Regions from separate parts of the Enterococcus montenegrensis genome, predicted to be linked through region 2. Evidence: riboswitches for the same ligand, from Rfam matches in the RefSeq annotation. Region 2 holds a riboswitch; the other holds the start of a gene.

Region 1 (3,431 bases), 920 kb from region 2:
AGTGAATTAGCAAAAATCGATGGCAAAATGGTTGCCGTCTTGGTGCTGGCGTTTATCGTATATTTAGGTTTCGGTGCAATTGGCGGTTATTTTTTACGTTATGTCGGGGAAAGCTCTGTCAAAACATTACGAGAAAAATTATGGCACCATTTGTTACATTTGCCTGTCGCATATTATGACGACCATAAATCTGGTGAAAGTAGCTCTCGTTTGGTGAACGATACCAGTGTAATCAAGGACTTGGTAACGACCCAATTTCCTAATTTTATTACGGGGGCTATTCAATTAGTTGGCTCGGTGATTATCTTATTTATCATGGACTGGAAAATGGCGGCGCTAATGTTTATATCTGTGCCCATTGTCATGTTAGTGATGATGCCAATTGGAAAAGTGATGATGAAAATTGGGCGCCAAATGCAAGGTGCGTTAGCAGATTTTAATGCGGATACGACAGAGAAGATATCTGAGATTCGCTTAATTAAATCCAGTAATGGTGAAAGCTATGAAATTAAAAATGGTGGTCGCTATATTGATAAAATCTTTAAACTGGGTTTAAAAGATGCCAAAGTTGAAGCTGTTTTGCAACCGGTAATGATGACGACGATGTTAGGTTTATTTGTTGGTATTTTAGGTTATGGCGCAGTGCGGGTGCAAGCAGGGACACTAACGAGTGGTGAATTGGTCGCTTTCTTATTGTATCTCTTCAATATCATTACACCAGCTGCTAGCTTTGCTACCTTCTTTTCTCAAGTGCAAAAAGCAATGGGGGCAACAGAACGGATTCAAGCAATTTTAGAAACGCCAACGGAAACAATTACAGTGGATACTAATATCGCTGTCACAGGTAAAACGATTGAAGCAAATCACTTATCTTTTAGTTACGATGAATCAAAAGTGATTTTACAAGATGTTTCTTTTGAAGCTAAACCTAATACGGTGGTGGCATTTGCCGGACCTAGTGGCGGAGGTAAGTCAACGATTTTTGGTCTGTTGGAACGTTTTTATGAACCAAAATCGGGCACCATTACCATTGGCGGACAAAACATTAATGATTTGTCTTTGAAAGATTGGCGTTCACAAATTGGCTATGTCTCACAAGATAGCGCGGTTTTTGCCGGTAGTATTCGAGACAATTTACAATATGGTTTAAATCAGTTATTAACAGATGAAAAAATGTGGGAAGGTTTGTCATTAGCGTATGCGGATCAGTTTGTTCGCGATTTTCCTGATCAATTGGACACGCAAATTGGCGAACGGGGCGTCAAATTATCCGGCGGACAAAAGCAACGAATTGCGATTGCCAGAGCCTTTTTACGCAATCCGAATATCTTGATGTTAGACGAAGCTACCGCAAGTTTAGATTCCCAATCAGAAGAAAAAGTACAGCGAGCATTAGATCAGTTAATGGCAGGAAGAACAACATTAGTAATTGCGCACCGCCTATCAACGATTGTTGACGCAGATAAAATTTACTTTATCGAACATGGAGAAGTCACAGGTAGTGGGACACACCGTGAGTTAATTATGACGCATCCTTTATATGCCAAATATGTAAATGAACAAGTCGTAGATTAAAAAAGTCTAGCGTAACCATTAGTGATAAGATGAAATTTATGAAACAGTTTAAACCGTTACTTAAATTTCATCTTATTTATTTAGCGGAAAAATTTGAAATTTACGGCTAATTAAAAGCAAAAGTCTTTTTGTTTTACAATTTTTGAAAATGGCGATATTATTTTCACGTAAAGGGATGGTGTTCCCTATAAGTGCTGAAATGGCTGATGACACCTGTTGTAAGAGTTTATTTGAGATGTTTTCAAATACTTTTACAACAGGTGTTTTTTTGCATTTCAAATTTTGCCACCCAAAGAATCTAAGGAGGAATTATCATGTCAGTAGTGATTGAAAATGTTAAAGCAAGAGAAGTTTTTGATTCAAGAGGTAACCCAACCGTCGAAGTCGATGTCATTTTATCTGATGCAACATTAGGACGTGCACAAGTGCCATCAGGAGCTTCAACTGGCGATCGTGAGGCTGTCGAATTGCGCGATGGCGGTGATCGCCTGCAAGGCAAAGGTGTTTTAAAAGCAGTGAACAATGTAAACACAGAAATCAAAGATGCACTAGTTGGGTTGAGTCCATTTGATCAAGAAAAAATTGATCACATCATGATTGATTTAGACGGCACAGCCAATAAAAGTCGGTTGGGTGCTAACGCTATTTTAGGTGTTTCGATGGCGGTTAGTCGAGCCGCTGCCGCTAGCAAAAAGGAACCTTTGTATCGTTATTTAGGTGGTGTTGATTTAGAATTACCACAACCATTTTTTAACGTAATTAATGGTGGTGTCCATGCAGATTCGGGCATTGATGTTCAAGAATTTTTGATTACGCCAGTTAAAAGAGCAAGTTTCCGTGATGGAGTAGAAAAGATTGCCAATATCTACCACACACTAAAAGGAATTTTAGCTAAAAAAGGCCTTGAAACAGCGGTTGGGGATGAAGGCGGCTTTGCGCCAAAACTAGGTAGTACAGAAGCTGCTATCGAAACATTGTATGAAGCAATTAAAGCTGCTGGTTACATGCCAAAAGAAGAAATTGCGATTGCGCTAGATCCAGCTTCAAGCGAATTTTATAATGAGGATACCCATAAATATAACTTTGAAGGCAAAGAAATGTCCAGTGACGAAATGTTAACCTACTACCAAGAATTAGTAGCGAAATACCCTGCTATTATTTCAATTGAAGATGGTTTTTCCGAACATGATTGGGACGGGTTTAAAAAACAAACGGATACGATGGGGGCTAACATTCAACTAGTTGGCGATGATATTTTTGTTACCAACCCTACTATTTTTAAAGAGGGCATTGATAAAGGCGTCGCCAATGCAATTTTAATCAAACTAAACCAAATTGGCACAGTTTCTGAGTCCATTACAGCTATTAAATTGGCGCGCCAAAATGGTTACAATACAATGATTTCCCATCGTTCAGGAGAAACTGGTGATACTTATATTGCTGACTTTGCTGTCGCAATGAATGCCGGACAAATTAAAACAGGTTCTATGGCCCGCAGTGAACGAGTGGAAAAATACAATCAATTTTTACGGATTGAAGAAGAATTGGAAGGCTACGCTAAACTAGCACATTTTCCTAAGAAATAGAAGATAGTAAGAAGTTTAAAAAGGACATTTCATCACTAGCTTCAAGAATAAACGGATAAAAATTATTAAAAACCAATTTTAAGATTACTTTGTTTCCGGGCTTTTTCAGGCTGTAGTTGAATACTTTTGTTAGGAACGTCCCTTTATCAGCGGTTTAGTAAGACTGAAGACTATGACAACCTATCCTTTTAGGGATGGGTTGTTTTTTTAGGTTGTAATAGTAATTGATAATGGATTTTATCAGTGGGTTGTTGAGGGAGTATATTATAA
Region 2 (3,431 bases):
AATGTATCTGAACTTGTAACGGTATGTTCAACTTCGGCGGCATTGGCATTAACACCAAAGGCTGCGACACCGGCTAGAATTGCTGTTGTTGCAAAAAGTGATTTTACTAATTTCATCTATAAGTTGCTCCTTTATTGTTTCAATATTCGTCTCAAACGACTTGTATATCATAACAAGGAGCAGCGATTTATAGGTGACAACGCCGTAACAGAATATTTCAGTTTCACAAAAATTATTACAAAAAACCAGCTTTATTAAAAAAGAGGCGGTCTATTCCTTTTATCTTTTGAATTATTTCCTTCAAAAATTTTCTGACAATTGTCATATAACAACCATAATTTAAGTGATAAAAATTAAGAAAACATTAATCGTAAAATGAAAGCCTTACTTTCAACCTAAAAATTACAAAAATATTATTTTGTTACTCCATTTTGTAATGTAATATCCCTTTCTACTATCGTTTCTTACGCCAACCTTTGATTAACTTTTTTAATAAAATTGTGCCACAGACAATCAAGGTGACATTTTCAATGGTTTTTCTTTCAAAAGTCAATTGATAATGGAAATCTTTATTTTTAACTTCTACTTTCAAATTTCGACCTCCTAAAAATCGGATACTATTTTTTGTTCAACTTATGGCGATTTAACCATTTAATTTATGTGATTTACTTTTTTTACTTTATGCGCAACAGGAAAAATTCAGACTAGTTTTCATACTTTTGAATTTTTTCTGTGTATTCCCGAATAACCGTTGCAGAGTGATGGAATTTTGCTTCTTCTTCTGCAGTCATATGAATTTCTAAGATATCAAAAACACCCGAGCGATTTAAAACAGCTGGAACACCAGCAAAAATTCCTGTTTCATCGTACTCACCTTCCAATAAAGTTGAAACCGGAACAATTGAGTTTTCGTCATATAAAACAGCTTTAATAATCCCCACGCAGGCAGATGCAATCCCATAATAAGTTGTTCCTTTACGGTTATAGATCTCCCAACCTTCTTGTGTAGTTTTATAAACTATCTCATCTAAGTCTACATCTCCTACTAATTCCGTATTATCAGCGATGATATCCGTAAATGTTTTTCCCGCTACCGTTACCGTTGACCAAGGTACCATTAAAGAATCCCCATGCTCACCTAGAGCGTATGCATATACACTTCTCGGATCAACATCAACTAAATCTGCTAAAAAGTTTTGTAACCGAGCGGAATCAACAGAAGTTCCAGAACCAATAACTTGGTTTTTGGGTAGCCCTGATAATTTATAAACCAAATGTGCTAACATATCGACTGGATTAGAAACAACAATAAAAATTCCATCAAAACCACTTGCCATGACAGGTTCCACAATTGATTTAGCGATTTTGGCACTAATATCTAAGGTATCCAATCGCGTTTGTCCTGTTTTTGGCGGTGCACCGGCAGTAATAACGACAATATCTGCATCTGCACAATCTGTGTATGTGCCAGCTTTTACCCGCACATTCCGACCTAAAAAACGAATGGAATTTCGCAAATCCCGTACTTCACCTGACGCTTTTTCAGCATTTATATCAACCATTAACACCTCATCACAAACACCTTGGGTAATGAGACTAAAGGCAGTTGAAGAACCCACCAGACCACTACCAATAATTGCAACTTTAGATTTATTTATTCGCATATCTTCACCTCAAATTTATTTTGAATACATCATCATGTTATCAAAAGCGCGTCAAACTGACAAAGCATTGACGTTATTCACTGTCAAAAAATATTTTCTGAAATTTTCTTGACTTGAATACTACTTTTCGCTAAACTAACAACAGTTAAATATCTCGGGAATGATGTTCTCCCTTGGAATTATCCAAAACCGCTATTAAAGCTAATGACTTCTGCAAGTTTATTTGTAGAACCATTAGCTTTTTTTGTGTTTATTTTGCGAAAACATCAACCCAGATATTTCACCACATTATTTTTAGGGGGATTTAAATGTTCGAAAAAGCAGTAGTAAAAATGGTAAAAGAAAGTGGCATTTTTTACGGTGCGGTTTTCATTGTTGCACTTATTACCGGGACCGTCTCTCATTTTTTATTAGCCGGTTTAGCTTGGGTGGGAAGTTTCCGAGATAGCCATGCCTATCTCCTATATTTTTTACCAATACTGGGTGTCCTAACTGCCTATATATACCAAATTTATGGCAAAGGCGCAGATAAGGGTAACAATTTGATTATTGAAAGTATTCAAAAAGAAGCTCGTGTACCAGTCAGAATGGGATTTTTTACTTTTATCTTTACAATTTTATCCCATTTATTTGGTGCCTCTGTTGGTCGTGAAGGCAGTGCTGTACAAATTGGCGGTGTTGTTTCAAACAAATTAGGCTTACAATTAAAATTAAATAAAAAAAACCGCAAACTATTAATTCACGCGGGTATCAGTGCCGGTTTTGCCTCGATCTTTGGTACTCCTTTAGCTGGAGCATTTTTTGGCATGGAAATGGCGTATATTGGAAAAATAGAGCGCAACGCTTTACTAGCTTGCTTTACAGCTGCATACGTCGGCAATTTTACAGCGTTAATTTGGGGTACCAGTCATAGTCATTATCATATTGAGGAATTAACAAGCATTACGCCCCGCTTTATTTTAGTATTTATTGTTGCAAGCATTGCCTTTGGTTTAGCTGGACGACTGTTTGCCTACTTAACTCACAGCTTTAAAAAATTTTATCGCCAAGCTCTGCCCCATTTTTTAATACGAGCATTTGTTACAGGTGCGATTGTAGTTATCCTAATGCTCCTTTTGCAAGGAGAAAAATATGAAGGATTGAGCCTTTGGATGATAAAGGATGCCTTTTTAGGACTTGCATCTGTAAAACAGGCCTTGTTTAAATTATTGTTTACTAGCTTAAGTTTGGGGGCAGGTTTTCAAGGTGGTGAAGTGACACCATTATTTGATATCGGGTCTGCTTTAGGATCTGGAATTGCTACCAGTTTTGAACTTTCACCTAGCTTATTTGCTGCCATTGGTATGATTTGTGTCTTCGGTTGTGCTGCTAACGCTCCTTTAACGACAATTATGTTGGGGATTGACTTATTCGGCGCAAAAATGCTGCCTTTTTATGTAGCAAGTGCTTTTATTAGTTATTTCATATCCGGTCATCAAGGGATTTATACGTCTCAACTTATTGTGCGACCAAAATCTGTTCTTTTAAAAAAGCACGTTGGCTATCGCTTATCTGAAATTCCCAAAAAAGGAGCCTCAAATGAAAACTAATCCGGAAAAAATCTTCCTCACAAAATTATTTGGCAATAAGCGTCTTCATACTTTGCATTTTAACAAAACCGGTACAAGGTACTTTCACATCAAAGTCTTTGATGGTACGGTGCAGGCAATTCATAACAGCTATAGTTTAGACACCAGAAATTGGTTAGATAATCCCAAACATACTAAA

What was found. Region 2 has a riboswitch for fluoride ahead of P3T75_RS07380 (chloride channel protein). Riboswitches for the same ligand answer to the same signal wherever they lie in the genome.
Region 1: linked by a shared signal. The riboswitch ahead of eno (phosphopyruvate hydratase) and the one ahead of P3T75_RS07380 (chloride channel protein) in region 2 are both predicted to bind fluoride.

What each region holds. Positions count from the first base shown of each region.
Region 1 covers NZ_CP120467.1:2,441,875-2,445,305, reverse strand. Annotated here, with positions in the region: gene P3T75_RS11750 (ABC transporter ATP-binding protein) at 1-1,575, shown strand, start outside; fluoride riboswitch at 1,738-1,798, shown strand; gene eno (phosphopyruvate hydratase) at 1,890-3,161, shown strand.
Region 2 covers NZ_CP120467.1:1,519,843-1,523,273, forward strand. Annotated here, with positions in the region: gene P3T75_RS07365 (3D domain-containing protein) at 1-116, opposite strand, end outside; gene P3T75_RS07370 (hypothetical protein) at 455-592, opposite strand; gene P3T75_RS07375 (L-lactate dehydrogenase) at 705-1,664, opposite strand; fluoride riboswitch at 1,812-1,885, shown strand; gene P3T75_RS07380 (chloride channel protein) at 1,973-3,253, shown strand; gene P3T75_RS07385 (hypothetical protein) at 3,243-3,431, shown strand, end outside.